2 regions of the Nesterenkonia sandarakina genome follow, and region 2 is predicted to be linked to the other one. Evidence: riboswitches for the same ligand, from Rfam matches in the RefSeq annotation. Region 2 holds a riboswitch; the other holds the start of a gene.
What was found. A riboswitch is a leader RNA that binds a small molecule or an ion and turns the genes downstream of it on or off. The one in region 2 is predicted to bind S-adenosylmethionine.

Region 1 (7,721 bases), 230 kb from region 2:
CGACGCGGCGGCCCGGGCGGTGCTGGCCGGACCGGACGATTCCACCAGCCCAGGCGCGAGAGCCAGCGGCCGGGACCGGATCACAGGATCGCCCGCCCGGGGTTGAGCCGGTATTCCGGGTCGAAGACGTCCTTGATCCGGCGCTGCAGCGCGATGACCTCCGCGGACTGCTCCCAGTCCAGCCAGCGCAGCTTATACGTCCCGATCCCGTGCTCCCCGGTGATGGTCCCGCCCATCTCAAGCGCGAGCCGGACCGAGCCGTCCAGGGCTGCATGCAGCCGGAACATCGCTGAGGCCGGCAGATCGCCCTCGGCGGCGTCGAGGGTCACGGGGGCAGCCTCGGGCAGAGCAGGGGAGCCCGCGTCGTCGTCGGGGGATGTCTCTGGACCGGACTCGGGGCTCAGCTCGGAGCTGGGCACGCTGAAGGTGGGGTGCAGGTTGCCGTCCCCGGCGTGGGCGACCACCTTGAGCTGGACCTGGTGCTCCTCGGCGAGGTCCTCGATGGCGCGGACGTAGTCCACCAGCTTCGAGCGCGGGACCGCCACGTCTTCGCCCACCCGCACCTCGGTGGCGATCCCGTCGCCTCGGGCGTGCCGACGCAGCTCGATCAGCCGTTCGGACTCGGCGGAGCCGGGGTCGCTCACCGTGGCGCCGAGCCCGCGGAGCACCTCGCGGATGATCTCCGCCTCGATGGCCGCGCCGTGCCCGTCGGTCTGGATCAGCAGCAGCGTGTTCCCGCGCCCAGCCAGGTCAGAGCCCTGCGCCTGATCCAGGGCGAGCATGGTGTTGCGGTCCAACAGTTCGGTGATCGTCGGCTGCACCCGGGCCTTGCCGATCTCCAGCACCCCCTGGGCGGCGGTGGTCAGCTCCTCGAAGAACGCAGCGATGGTCTCGGTATGCCGGCTCAGGTGGCGCAGTCGCACGGTGACCCCGACGACGATGCCCAGGGTCCCCTCGGAGCCGACGAACAGGCTGGTCAGGTCATAACCGGCGACTCCCTTGAAGGTGGCCTGTCCGGTGTGGATCAGCGTGCCGTCGGCCAGGACCACGTCCAGGGCGAGCACGGAATCCCGGGTGACCCCGTACTTGGCGCAGCGCAGCCCGCCGGCGTTGGTGGCGACATTGCCGCCGATGGTGGAGATCCGGTAGCTGGCCGGGTCCGGGGCGTACATCAGCCCGTGTTCGGCGGCTGCGGCGTTCAGATCGGCGTTGATCACGCCCGGTTCCACCACGGCGACCTCATCCTCCGGTCGCATCGCGAGGATCTGGTTCATCCGGGTCAGGTTCAGCACCACAGATCCCTCCGTGGTGTTGGCCCCGCCGGAGACCGAGGTCCCGGCCCCGCGGGTGACCAGCGGGAACCGGTGCTCTGCCGAGAGCCGCACCAGAGTCTGCACATCCTCGACGGACTCCGCGAAGACCACGGCGCGCGGCACATGCACCTGCCAGTGCTCCAACGGCCCCTTGTCCACCGCGTGGGCGTCAAGCTCGGCGGGGTCGGTGGTCAGGGTGTGCGGGCTGAAGGTGCTGCGCAGTGCTTCCAGGACGTCATCGTCAGAGGTGCTCATGCCAGATGAGTCTAGGTCAGGGGTGCCCCCTGGTGAGGCTGCGCACCCGAGGCGCGGCCCGCCCGAGACCCGGGTCATCCAGGTCCGAGGCAAGGCCGTGCCCGAGGGTGGAACTCCTTCGCCTGCACCCCGGCAGGATGCATCGACGTCGAGTCGGCTCCTAGAACATGGAACTGGTGATTCCTTGGAACTCTTCCTCGCCGATGATCGTGTCATCTGCTGGGCGGTCAGGTGCGGCGGCTTCGTTCCAGCTGGTGAAGGTCACCGACGTCTCCTGGCCCGCGTTGTCGCCTCGGATCTCCATCAAGACCGGCTCCTCGGAGTCAGCACGCACAACGATCTCGAGTGACTCCTCGCCGCCTTCATCGCTGTAGACCCAGACATCCTCACCGTCACGGGTATCTGCCTCACCCGTGGCGTCCCAGTCGGCGAGGTCCTCCCCGTCGGAGGAAGCCATCATGCCGGCGCGGAGATTCTCGATGAACTCACCGGGAGTCTCGAACTGTGGAGCCAGGCTGGTGATGTCAACCCAGTCGCCTTCTGCCTCCACGGTCTCCCGCAGTTCCTCTGGGGATGCCCCCTGTCCTTCTTCCTGGAGGGATTCGTATTCTGCGACCACGGAATCGGTGCTCTGGAGAGCCATATCGCTGAAGACGAGGAGATCGATCAGACCGTCAGCAATGGTGTAGGTGTAGCCATCGCCCTCCATGTCACCGGAGAGCTCGACCTGGATGACCTCATCCTCGCCTGATTCACCGTCGGTGCCTTCGCCGAGCGTCTCAGCACCTTCCCCAATGGCGCTGAGGAGCACGTCGGCACTCACGGACACTGAATCCTGGTTCAGGGACGACTCCCAGATATCTTCGTGGATCTCTGCAATCGCCGGGGCCTCTTCAGGAGCGTCGTCTTCCTCAACGGCTGCTCCTTCCTCGGTCTCAGCGGGCTCACTCGTCGCGTCATCCTGAGTGTCCCCGGCATCATCGGTCTGCTCCGCGGCGGGCGCCGACTCGCTCGTCGCTTCGTCGTCGCCACACGCCGTGAGTGCCAGCAGGGTGATTCCAAGGAGCCCCGTGGTCTCCAGTGTCATGTCCTTGATGGAATGGTCTGTCGCTCTCATAGTGCTGCAGTCCTCGCTATCTGGCGGTGTGCCCAACGCCTGAGTATGTGAAGCCCGTTGACCCACAGGCGGTGAAGTACAAGCTGAATTTCGGTTCGTATAGTTCACGTGCTGCTCGAAAAATAGATTCACTGAAGCTCACAAAAATATGTAATGAGCGATCTATCCTGTTGGAGTCTACGTGCGGGTGAGATTGAAGAGATCTCTATTCCCGAAGTGTGTCGGGGTCAAAATGCTTCGGCCAGGTCTCTCCAGTCAGCCCTTGATCTGGATGAACGCGATCGGCGACCGGTGTTCCGGCTTCTGCGTCGAACGGTTCGATACGCTGTAGTCGATCATCTGCCGATGCAATTGTGATGGGATTCCGTGTGCCATGCCGCTGAGACTTCAACAGAAATCACCCATGATGCTTGCGGCATTTCTCTTTGTCGGGATATCGATGGGTGTGGGTGCTGCCGGCGCATTCCTTGGCGGGATGTGGTTCGGTGTCACCTTCACTCTTTTCACCGTGGTCGTGATGTGCGCGGTCCTGAGCTTGGCCATCGTGGTGGTCGCGGTGGGTCATGATGGTTTGACGGTCCGGTCTCGCGTCTTCCGCGTCCGTTTGATGAGCGTGCCTAGGAGTGAAATAGCCTCAGTGTCTGTCCAGGACTTTCGGGCGCTGTCGTGGGGCGGTTGGGGTCTCCGTTGGAGGCAAGGTGACAAGGCGCTCGCTCTGGACGGCGATCAGGCTGTGGTGATTCGCAAGAACAATGGGCGCAGTTCGCTGGTCGTCATTCGGGAATCAGATCAGCTCTCAACTGCTCTCCAGCAGATCCTGTGAAGATCAGCCTGAACTCATGCCTGCCGGATAGTGGACGGTGAGCGACCGGCTATCGAACCGGTTCCAGGTGGAGGCGGCGCCTAGGAGGACGGTGCCTGGGTGGGGTCCGTCGGGAGCTTCACGTAGTCGATGAGCTCTTCGATATTGACTCGGGTGTCGGCCTGACCGATCGCCGCGCTGGACAGCATTCCGCAGACGGTGGACCCGTCGAGGACGGGAAGGTGCTGGGTCTGATGGATCGCCATCTGGGCCATGGCCTTCTCCACCGAGTCTTGGATACTGATGCTCGGCGCTTCAGGGTTCATGAGGTGCTGGGCTCGCAAGGAATTCGCGAGTTTTCCGAGGGAGCGGAAAGCTCGAGAGATGTCCTGCTGGGTCACGACCCCGAGCAGTGTGCCGTCTGGGTCGCAGAGCGGCAGCACGTCAAGGGGGGAACGGGCAAAGGCCCGGGTGGCGTCTTCCAGCGTGCAATGCGTGCTGAGACGGGGCACGTCTGGGGTCATCAGGTCTGCGACGTTCGCCATGATGTGGGTTTCTCCTTCAGAAGATGTCTGTCACTGGTGGTCGCGGGGCCAGGTTAGGCAACCCGTCCAAGGTTTGATGGGACTGGACCCGGTAGGGGCGCGGGGCGCGGGGCGCGGGGGGCTGCTCCGGAGGCGGCGGGCCAACGGGGTGGGGCTGCCTCAGGCACTCACGCCAGAGCGTCGGGAGCCAGGACAGAACACCGGGTGGAGTCCGCGTGTGGTGGCCGGAGTCAGAGCCTCTCGGTCGAGGAGCCGGTGCCTGGAATCCCGGCGGGAGGTGGGGGCCTGTCAGATGCCGGGGTCGCGGCGAGGACGTACTCCGGGTAGAGCACGCCGATGAGGTCGTCTCCGTCGAAGACCAACAGGGGTCGCGGTCCGCAGCCGCGGTAGTGGGCCAGTGCTTCCTCGAGTGAGTCCTCTGCGCGCAGCCGGCACGTGAGGGGGTCCATCAAGTGCGCACACCTCATGCGTGTCCACCGGCCGGGGTTCCTCGCGGCTGCGTGGGAAATCGCTGCCTTGGTGATCACGCCCACTGGTTTCTCGCGCAGATCGACGACGACTACCGCTGGGTTCTGGTGATCGAACAGGCTGACGGCGTCGGGCAGAGACTGGGTCACCCAGACGCTCCGCGGAGCAACGGACATGAGCTCTCGAACCTGCATCAAGCGGCGCTCCAGAGGGGCTCGGGTGCAAGCGGCTCGCTGAAGACGGTGAGCCAAGAAGCACCGGAGGTGGACTGTCCAGCGGTGTCGAGAAAAGAGAAGCGCTGCAAGAAGCCACCCCTTGAAAATTGATCCAAGAGCCCGCTGCTTGAGCTATGAGTTCAGCGTACCCGAGTGATCTGGGCGTTCGGAAACTATCGACTGAGTTCCTGGCTGGCCCGGACGAGCCCTCGAGGCGGCACCTGGTTCAGCTCGGTCTCTGCCATTAACACCGCGGAGTGCGCGGCAAGCTTCATGTCCTTCGGGCAGGTTCCGATCTGGCATGGCTCCGCACCAGCACTATGGTCAGGATGGACCCGACGAAGGGTGCGAGCACGATCAGGACCGCGAACGCGATCTTTCGTGCGAGATCAAGGCTCCGGTTCCTCGTGAGCTCCACGATGGCCCAGATGATCAGGCCCGCGTGAACGATCGGTATGACCCACCAGGCGAGGGAGATCCAGGATCCAGACAGCATCGGATTCATGCCGGTGAACGCGGAGGCCATCGCAGAAATCATGAATCATCGGTTCCGTAGCTGTGGGGTGCTTTCCAGCAATTCACCCTACATCTCTGGGCTCTCACGGAGCCGGGGTGGACGGCGAGACGAGCCATTGTGGGACCTCGTCGTCGCATTCCTCGGGGACCGCGTGGATGGTCGGCCCGGCCATGCTTCCTCCCACCGTGATGTCATCACCATCGGAGTAATCCTGTTCCAGGAAGGTGAATCCGTCGCCGTCGTCGTCCGCTTCAACCTCGTGGGCGGGGAACACTGCGAGGGTGAGCGCCGCTTCAGCGTGCCGACTCTCGATATAGAAGCAGCCGCCGATCTCGGCGACCCGGCCCTCCAGCGCCGCGTCGGCTCCGCCCGACTCCTGAACCACCCGGTTCGGCACCCCGGCGGGGGCCTCCGGGTCCTGCACGTCAGTGGTGCACCCGCTGACGGCCGCCGGGAGCGCGCCGAGGAGGACCACCGCGCCGAACGTTCGCGGGAACCGGGTGAGTCGTCCCATGCCCCCACGTTTGCAGAAATCGTGGCGCTGTGGAAGATCGTAGAGCTTCAGCGCCACGAAAGATCAACAGCTCTACGATCTTCCGCCCAACCGGTCGCAGGATGACGAACTGCGACCTGTCGGCGTGGCCAGCACTTGCACGCGGGCATTCCGCGATGCAGACTTATCCATAGGTCAAGAGTGCCAGCGCAAAACCCCGGTTTGCTGGCCGGCAACCCTCCAGTTCGCGGTGGGGTGCCCCGGGTGACGACCTGGCTGCGGCAGTCCTCGACAAGGTTCATCGACTGGCCGTGGCAAGCGCGGGCCACACACCAGTGCGGGCCCTTCACCCCAGTCCTCAGGACAGGGCCGTACAGGATTCGACGCCGGAGACACGCTCACCGGTAGCGAGGTTCAGATTCGGTCCCGTTCCGGGGCCGCATTGAACGGAGAATCCTTTGAGCCACGAGAACACCTGGCAGTTCGAGACCCAGCAGATCCACGCCGGCACAGCCCCGGACCCGGTCACCGGTGCACGGGCGCTGCCGATCCAGCAGACCACCTCCTTCGTCTTCCCCGACACCGCCGCCGCGGCGCGACGCTTCGGGCTCGAAGAGATCGCCCCGATCTACTCTCGGATCGGCAACCCCACCGTCCAGGCGGTGGAGGACAAGATCGCCGCCCTGGAAGGTGGCGTCGGGGCGCTCGCCGTCGGCTCCGGGCAGGCCGCCACCTCACTGGCGCTGCTGAACATCGCCCACGCCGGCAGCCACATCGTCGCCTCGCCCACGCTCTACGGCGGCACGCAGAACCTGTTCAAGCACACCCTGCCCAAGTTCGGCATCGAGGTCTCCTTCGTGGAGGACCCCGATGACCTCGAGTCCTGGCGGGCCGCCACCCGGGAGAACACGGTGGCCTTCTTCGGCGAGGCGGTGGCGAACCCGCGCGGAGACGTGCTCGACATCGAAGGTGTCGCCTCGGTGGCCCACGAGTTCGGGGCACCGCTGATCATCGACTCAACCCTGACCACGCCGTACCTGATCCGCCCCTTCGACTTCGGCGCCGACGTCGTCGTGCACTCGGCCACCAAGTTCCTCGGCGGACACGGCACCGCCATCGCCGGGGTGATCGTGGACTCCGGACGCTTCGACTACTTCGCCCACCCGGATCGCTACCCCGGCTTCTCCACCCCGGATGAGAGCTACCACGGGCTGGTCTTCGGCCGGGACCTCGGGCCCGAGGGGATCTTCGGAGTCAACCTCTCCTTCATCCTCAAGGCACGGGTCCAGCTGTTGCGTGACTTCGGCCCGGCGCTGTCCCCACACAACGCCTTCGAGATCAACCTGGGCCTGGAGACGCTCTCGCTGCGGGTGGAGCGCCACGTGGAGAACGCCCAGAAGGTCGCCGAGTACCTCGAGGCCCGCCAGGACGTGCACCGGGTCTTCTACTCCGGACTGCCGTCCAGCCCTTGCTTCGAACGCGCCAAGAAGTACCTGCCGCGCGGCTCCGGGGCGGTGCTCTCCTTCGAACTCGCCGGTGGGGCCGCCGACGACGACGAGGCGAAGGCTCAAGCCGGGCAGGCGTTCGTGGACGCACTCGAGCTGCACTCGCTGGTGGCCAACGTCGGAGACGTCCGCTCCCTGGTGATCCACCCGGCCTCGACCACGCACAGTCAGCTCAGCGCCGCCGAGCAGCGCGCCGCCGGGGTGACGCCGGGTCTGATCCGGCTCTCGGTGGGTCTGGAGCACATCGACGACATCCTCGCCGACCTGGCCCAGGGCTTCGAGAAGGCCGCCCAGGCTGCCGCAGCAGCGGCCTCGGAGGCTGCCTCCGACGGGGCCTCGGAGACCGCCGCTGAGAATGTGACGAAGCAAGAAACCGCGGCTGCGGTCTGAGGTTAGGGTGATCAGGTGCTGAATGACTTTGGGGACAGGCCTGCCGGTGCGCTGAAGACCGCAGCGGTCGGCGCGTACACCTTCGAGGCCGGCGGGCAGCT
Region 2 (7,721 bases):
GAGGCGGTGGCCACCGCACCGATGCCGCCCTCCAGGGAGGCTACCCGCTCCTCCAGCGCCGAGACCGTGGGGTTGCCGATCCGGGAGTAGATGTTCCCGTACTTCTGCAGCGCGAAGAGGTTCGCGGCGTCGTCGGTGTCCTTGAACACGAAGGAGGTGGACTGGTGGATGGGCACGGCACGCGATCCATAGACGGCATCGGGGACGGCCCCGGCGTGCAGGGCGCGGGTGCGGAAGCCGAACTGGCGATCGCTCATGTAGCTACCTCTTCTCTCCTCGGCGCGGTTCCGCGCCGTTGGCAGATCTCTTCGATTCTCGGGACACAGGGTTCATTCTGCAGGCTCGTGGTGTCTCCCAGGGTCTCCCCGTCATGGAGCTGGGTCAGCAGCCGGCGCATGATCTTCCCGGAGCGGGTCTTGGGGACCTCCGGAACCGGGATGACGGTGCGCGGCTTCGCGACCGGGCCGATCACCTCGCCCACGTGGTGGCGCAGCACGCGCAGCAGCTCCGCCTCGGACTCACTGCCCGTGCCTCCGGCGGAGTCCAGACGCTGTTGTGCGGCGGTGGTCAGCACGGTGAAGGCGACGGCTGCGTGTCCGGTCATGGGGTCGAAGACCGGGCAGACCCCGGCCTCGACCACGTCCGGGTGGGAGACCAGCGCGGATTCGATCTCGATGGTGGAGAGTCGGTGACCGGAGATGTTGATGACGTCATCGATCCGGCCCAGGATCCAGATGTCCCCGTCGGCGTCCTTCCGCGCCCCGTCCCCGGCGAGGAACCAGCCCTGCTGCGCGTACTTCTCCCAGTAGGAGCTGAAGTAGCGTTCCGGGTCTCCCCAGACGGTCCGCGCCATCGAGGGCCCGGTGTGGGTGAGCACGATGTTTCCCTGCTCCCCGCTGGGCACCGAGTCGCCCGCCTCGTCGACGACGGCGGCGCCCCAGCCGGGCAGCTCGCGGGTCGCCGCTCCGGGCTTGAACCTGGAATCTTCCGGGCGCGGGGAGAGCACCGTGGACCCGGATTCGGACTGCCACCAGGTGTCCACCATGGGCAGGGCAGGCTGGCCGGCGTCGTCGGTGGTGTCCCGGCCGATCTCGCGGCGGATCCAGTGCCAGGCCTCCGGGTTCACGGCCTCGCCCACGGTGCCGGCGAGCCGGATGGAGGAGAGGTCATAGTGTGCCGGGACGCCGTCGGGGAACCAGCCCATGAGTGAGCGGACCAGGGTCGGCGCGGTGTAGTAGGTGGTGACCTTGTGGCGTTCGATGATCTCGAAGTGCCGGCCCTCATGCGGGGTGTTCGGGGTGCCTTCAAAGATCACCTGGGTGGCCCCGGCCGCCAGGGGCCCGTAGATCTCATAGGTGTGTGCGGTGACCCAGGCCAGGTCGGCGGTGCACCAGTGGACGTCCTGCGTGCGCCGGGCCGGATCCGGGTGGGCGAAGAGCCGCAGATAGGTGTAGAGCGCGCCGGTGAGGTAGCCCCCGGTGGTATGCACCAGGCCCTTGGGCTTGCCGGTGGTCCCGGAGGTGTACATGATGAACAGCTCGGTCTCGGCGTCGAAGAACTCCGGGGTGTGCTCGGTGGAGGCGGTCTCCACCACCTCGTGCCACCAGAGGTCCCGTCCGGGGGTCCACTCCACGTCCGAGTCGGTGCGGTTGATCACCAGGACGTGTTCCAGGTTGCCGCCGTGTGCAGCGCCCGCCTCGGCGACGGCGGCATCAGCGTTGGCCTTCACCGGCACGGCCTTGCCGCGGCGGAACTGGCCATCTGTGGTGACCAGCAGCTTCGCCCCGGTGTCCTCCACCCGGAACTTCAGCGCCTCGGCGGAGAATCCGCCGAACACCAGCGAGTGCACCGCGCCGATCCGGGCGCAGGCCAGGGTGATCACGATGGTCTCCACCAGCACCGGCAGGTAGATCACCACCCGGTCGCCACGGGTGATGCCCATCGAGGTCAGGGCGTTCGCCGCCTGGTTGACCCGGCGGCCCAGCTCCGCGTAGCTGACGTCCTCGCGGTCCCCAGGCTCGCCCTCGAAGTGCAGCGCGATCCGCTCGCCGTGCCCGGCGGCGACGTGACGGTCCACGCAGTTCACCGCCGCGTTGAGAGTCCCGCCCTGGTACCAGGCGATCTCCGGACCGCGCCGGGTGACCGGGTTCGGTGGGGTCCAGGAGTGCGTCTGGTGCCAGGGTGCGGCCCAGTCCAACAGGTTCGCCGCCGCGGACCAGAAGGCCAGGCGCTCGTCCTCGTTCTGCGGGTCCGCCCAGGCGTGCACATCGGCGCTCAGCGGGTCAGCGGGCACCGGGGTATTCGGAAGTGGGGTCACCAAAGGTCCTTCTGCTCAGCTCAGGGAGGTCAGGGTCTTGAACTCGTGCTGGTGGAAGACCAGCCCTGCAGCACCCTCGGTGAAGCCCAGGTCCAGGATCTCGAGCACGATGATGTCGTGGTCCCCGGCGCGGACCTGGTCGTAGATCCGGGTGCGCAGCCACATCGGGACGCCGTCGAGCAGCAGCGCCGAGCCCTGGAGCTGGTAGTCCACTCCGGTGAAGCGGTTCGCCCGGTCCTTCGAGGCGATCTGTCGGCACAGTCCGTTCTGGTCGCGGCCCAGCACCGAGATGCCCAGTTCGCCTCCGCTGCGCTCAAGCTTCGGCCAGGTGGAGGAGTTGTGCTGCACCGCCAGGGTGACCAGCGGCGGGTCGAGCGAGACGCCCACCGTGAAGGTGGAGGCGATGATCGCCTCGGGTGCTCCGTCCACCTCGGCGCCCACGGCGACGATTCCCTGCGGGAACTGCGCCAGGGCATGACGCAGCGCGAAGGAATCAACGCGGGACGCGGCGGTGGGGTTTTCCAGGGTGCGTGCGGGAACAGACATGCAGATCAACTCCATCGGTCCTGGCGTTAGCACCCGGCGTGTCCGGGTTGCTGCGGCGTCTCTGAGCCAGATCTCTCAGCCGCTCGGGATGGTGACGGGTCAACGCTACGCGGGCTTCCGCCGACCAGCAAGAATTGCTCGCACTGTGAGACGCCGGATGACATCCGCATCGTGGGGCAGGACTCTGGGTGTCGGATGAACACACTGTCGCCCCCGGCTGTCAGGGCGCACAGCGTTCAACGATATGCACCGCCTCCCTGATGGTCGCCGCCGCGGCGGATCGCAGGTGTGCGGCGTCGTTGCGACTTGACGGGTGCGTCCCTGCGCCGTCTATATTTAGCGTCATCACCATCCAGAGCGACTGAGGGATCTGGCCCGTCGACGTCGCAGCAACCCGGACACGCCGGGTGCTAACGCCAGAACCGATGGAGGATCGAATGAACATTCAACTGCCTGTGCCCCACGATCTGCGCGAGACCATTGCCCGTGTCGGGCTGCGCGCCCTCGACCGCGAGCGCAGCCGTGAACTGGCCCGCAGCGAGGTCAGTGACCTCGTCGTGGCCGGCATCGGTCGACTGCGTCTGCCGCGCTCGGTCGGGGGATTCGGCCTGGACTGGGTGGCCAGCACGGAGATCCTGCTGGAGCTCGCCGCCCAGGACAGCAACATCCCACAGGTGCTGCGGGGGCACTTCGCAGTGCAGGAGGACCTGCTGTGGCGGGCCGATGCCGAGTCCGATGCCGCACCCGAAGCCCGGGACCTCGTCCGGCGCTGGCTCGCGCGGATCGCGGCGGGGGAGCTGGTCGGCAACGCCTGGACCGAGCCGGGCAAGGGCGGCTTCCACCAGTCCGGCACTGTGGTCAGCGAGTCCACCGACGGGCACGTGGTCAACGGGGTGAAGTACTACACCACCGGCGCGATCTTTGCGGATTGGCTCGATGTCACCGCCAGGGACGCCGCGGGCCACGAGCTTGCGGTGCTGATGCGCCGGGACCAGCCAGGGGTGGAGATCGACGACGACTGGGACGGCTTCGGTCAGCGCACCACCGGTTCTGGCACCGCTCGGCTGAGTGACGCCGTGGTAGAGGAGGCCGAGTTGCGCGGACTGAACGATCGGTTCCCCTACCAGACCGCGCTCTACCAGCACTTCCTGCTGATCGTGCTCGCCGGGGTCTCCGAGGCCGCCGCCCGCGATGCCGCGGCATTGCTGCATGAGCGCTCGCGGACTTTCTCCCACGCCAATACCCGCACTCCGCGCACGGATCCACAGCTGCTCCAGGCTGTCGGAGAGATCGATGCGGTGGCGGCGCTGGCGCGGGCGCAGGTCCTCGCGACCGCGGCGAGCTTGGATGCCGCCTTCGCCGCTCGGAGCAGCACCGAGGACGCCCAGATCGAGGCCGCCAATGCGGTGGAGCTCGCCACCGGTCGTGCCCAGGTGGCGCTGCACCGCCCCGTGCTGGAGGCCCTCACCCGGATCTTCGATGTCCTGGGCGCCTCCGGGGTAAGCCAGTCGCGCAGCCTGGACCGGCACTGGCGCAACGCGCGGACTGTCACCAGCCACAACCCCTGGGTCTATAAGGCTCGGATCGCGGGGGACCACCGGGTCAACGGCACCGCACCGGTCAGGCTGTGGAGCGTCGGCGAGCCCGACGCTGCGCAGACGCCTTCGGCTGAGGTCCCGCCAGGCGCACCGGAGAAGGTCACACCGGGTGCCTGATCTGCCCTCCCTGGTCCGGCGCCCGGTGTAGATCCTCGAGCGCGGCCCCCACGCCCAGGCACCGATCAGCCTCTGCCCGCCGCGCCACTCCGTCAGACCGCCACTCCGCTATTTCGCCACATCACTATGACGCCACTCCGCCCCGCCCCGAACGCCCGAACCCCAAGGAGAACCACGAATGACCTACCCGAGAGCCGAATCCGGCAAGCGCGAGATCCTCTTCAACGCCTTCGACATGAACTGCGTGGTGCACCAGTCCCCGGGCCTGTGGCGGCACCCGGAAGACCGCGCCCGGGAGTACAACACCATCGGGTACTGGACCGAAGTGGCGCAGATCCTGGAACGCGGACTCTTCGACGGCCTGTTCATCGCCGATGTGCTGGGCCCCTATGACGTCTTCGGCTCGAACCCGGAGGCCGCGCTGCGCTCCGGGGCGCAGATCCCGCTGCAAGATCCGTTCCTTCTGGTCTCCGCGATGGCCGCGGTCACCAAGAACCTGGGCTTCGGGATCACCGCCGGCACCGCTTACGAACACCCCTACCCCTTCTCCCGCCGCCTGGGCACCCTGGATCACCTCACCGGCGGCCGAGTGGGCTGGAACGTGGTCACCGGCTATCTGCCCTCGGCCGCGCAGAACATGGGTCAGGACGATCAGATGGAGCACGATCGCCGCTACGACCACGCCGATGAGTACCTCGACGTGGTCTATAAGCTCCTCGAAGGCTCCTGGGAGGACGACGCCGTGCTGGCCGACAAGGCCTCAGGGGTGTTCACCGACCCGAACAAGGTGCACCGGATCGAACACCACGGCGAGTTCTTCAAGACCCCCGGGATCGGCGTGGTGGAGCCCTCCCCGCAGCGCACCCCGGTGATCTACCAGGCGGGCGCCTCCAGCCGAGGCCGCGCCTTCGCCGGCAAACACGCCGAGGCGGTGTTCATCAATCCGCCCACCAAGGAGCTGGCCAAAGCCTCGGTGGCCAAGATCCGTGCTTCCGTGGCGGAGGCCGGACGTGACCCCTACTCGGTGCGGATCTTCGCGATGCAGACCATCGTCACCGGTGAGGACAACGCCGCCGCGCAGGCCAAATACGAGGACCTCACCCGCTACATCGACGCCGAGGGCGGACTGGTGCTGATGTCGGGCTGGATGGGCATCGATCTGAGCCAGTTCGACCTCGACCAGCCCATCGGAGACGTGAAGTCCAACGCCATCCAGTCCACGGTGGAGACCTTCCAGAAGGCCTCCGGCCGAGAGGACGAGGTCTGGACCGTCCGGCAGCTCGCCGAGTGGGTCGGCGTCGGCGGCTTCGGCCCGGTCATCATCGGCGACGGCCCGACCGCAGCCCAGCAGCTGATCGAGTGGCAGGAGGAGACCGATGTGGACGGGTTCAACCTGGCCTACCACATCACCCCTGGAACCTTCGAGGATGTGGTGGAGCATGTGGTGCCCGAGCTGCAGCGACTCGGCCGCTATAAGACCGAGTATGCCCCGGGCACGCTGCGCAATAAGCTCTTCGGTGCCGGAGATCACCTGCCCGCCGAGCACCACGGCGCGCAGTTCCAGCTGCGCCGCAAGGGCTGAGCACCCACCCCAGGACGCAAAATACCGGGGCTTCCGCGTCATACCTGGCAGACGGTGTGGCCGGTAGAGCGCGGAAGCCCCGGTAAAACGCGCGAACGGGGGAGTGGAGCTAGGCCCAGGTCTTCAGGGCCTTGCGCTCGAGGACCCCGAGCAGGGTGTCGGTGAGCTTGCCCAGCAGGGCCAGCAGCACGATGGCCAGCAGCAGCCGGTCGGTGCGCCCGTTGTTCTGTGATTCCGTGAGCAGGAAACCGAGTCCCTCGGCGGCGGCGAGCAGCTCGGCGGCGACCAGGAAGAGCCACGCCTGGGCCAGTCCCAGACGCAGCCCGGAGAACACGCTGGGCACCACGGCCGGCAGCTGAACGGTGCCCAGCAGCCGGATCCCGTGGAACCCGAAGGCGCGGCCGGCCTCGACCAGCTGCGCGTCCACGTGCCGCAGCGCGGAATGGATCGCGGTGAACACCGGGAAGAACGCGCCGATCGCGATCAGGATGACCTTCGAATCCTCTCCGATACCCACCCAGAGCAGCAGCAGCGGCACCCAGGCCAGCGACGGCACGGCGCGGAAGGCTCCGACCGTGGGGTTCAGCAGCTTGTCCGCGATGGAGGACAGGCCCAGCAGAGAGCCGAGCGCCAGGCCCAGGGCAGCACCGATCCCGAAGCCGATCAGCACCCGCTGCAGCGAGATCCCGACGTGTTCAAAGAGGTCGCCGGAATCGAAGAGTCCGATCCCCGCCGTGAGGACCGCCTGCGGGGGAGGCAGCTGGATCGCAGTGAAGGTGCCGGTGACCTCGGTGACCAGCCACCAGAGTCCCAGCAGCAGCACCGGGACGATGGCGCCGATCAGCAGCCCGCCACCGCGGAGTCCGCGCCGGGTGCGTCGCGCGGGCGCGCCGGAGGGTGAGTATCCAGGCTGCGCTTCTGGTGCTGCGAGAATCGTGCTGCTCACTCGTCCTCCTCGATGTCAGCCTCGTCGGCGGCGTTCTCGGTGCCCTCGGCGTCGGTGGCCTCGATGTTCTCGGCGAACTCGGTGTAGAACAGCGAGTCCAGGGCTTCGTCCACCGCCTCCTGGCTGTCCACGTCGCCGTTCTCCACGAAGAACGGTCCGGCGGCCTCCATGGCGGCGTAGACGTCCTCACCGGGCACCGGGTCCACCTCGAAGTTGGTGCGTTCGGTGATGACCGCCTCGGCGATCTCCAGCTCGATCCCGGCGTACTCGGCGAGGATCTCGGCGGTGCCCTCCGGGTTCTCGGTGGCCCATTCCCGGGCCTGTTCGTAGACGTTGACCACGATCTGCGCGACGTCGGGGTGGTTCTCCACGAAGTCTCCGGTGGCATTGATGACCGAATACGTGTTGAAGTCCACGTTGCGGTAGAGCAGCTCTGCACCCTCGGCCTCGGCGCCGGCCATGATCGGATCCAGCCCCGCCCAGGCATCGACGTCGCCGTTCTCCAGAGCCTGCCGGCCATCGGCGTGCTGCAGCGCCTGGACCTCGACGTCGTCCACGCTGAGCCCGGCCTCCTGCAGGGCACGCGCCATGAAGAAGTAGGGGTCGGTGGCCAGC

Region 1: another riboswitch for S-adenosylmethionine. It lies ahead of HNR11_RS07035 (O-acetylhomoserine aminocarboxypropyltransferase/cysteine synthase family protein); the one in region 2 lies ahead of HNR11_RS05975 (flavin reductase family protein).

Annotation. Positions count from the first base shown of each region.
Region 1 covers NZ_JACCFQ010000001.1:1,509,174-1,516,894, forward strand. The annotation lists gene HNR11_RS06995 (FAD/NAD(P)-binding protein) at 1-106, shown strand, start outside; gene HNR11_RS07000 (FAD-binding oxidoreductase) at 81-1,568, opposite strand; gene HNR11_RS07005 (hypothetical protein) at 1,729-2,685, opposite strand; gene HNR11_RS07010 (hypothetical protein) at 3,089-3,508, shown strand; gene HNR11_RS07015 (CBS domain-containing protein) at 3,589-4,032, opposite strand; gene HNR11_RS14020 (hypothetical protein) at 4,263-4,481, opposite strand; partial or broken gene HNR11_RS14355 (CBS domain-containing protein) at 4,542-4,694, opposite strand; gene HNR11_RS07025 (hypothetical protein) at 4,987-5,253, opposite strand; gene HNR11_RS07030 (hypothetical protein) at 5,315-5,746, opposite strand; SAM riboswitch class IV at 5,919-6,052, shown strand; gene HNR11_RS07035 (O-acetylhomoserine aminocarboxypropyltransferase/cysteine synthase family protein) at 6,184-7,620, shown strand; gene metX (homoserine O-acetyltransferase MetX) at 7,636-7,721, shown strand, end outside.
Region 2 covers NZ_JACCFQ010000001.1:1,275,274-1,282,994, forward strand. The annotation lists gene HNR11_RS05965 (O-acetylhomoserine aminocarboxypropyltransferase/cysteine synthase family protein) at 1-257, opposite strand, end outside; gene acs (acetate--CoA ligase) at 254-2,278, opposite strand; gene HNR11_RS05975 (flavin reductase family protein) at 2,333-2,863, opposite strand; SAM riboswitch class I at 2,872-2,958, opposite strand; SAM riboswitch class I at 3,209-3,295, shown strand; gene HNR11_RS05980 (acyl-CoA dehydrogenase family protein) at 3,301-4,578, shown strand; gene HNR11_RS05985 (LLM class flavin-dependent oxidoreductase) at 4,757-6,160, shown strand; gene HNR11_RS05990 (ABC transporter permease subunit) at 6,270-7,106, opposite strand; gene HNR11_RS05995 (aliphatic sulfonate ABC transporter substrate-binding protein) at 7,103-7,721, opposite strand, start outside.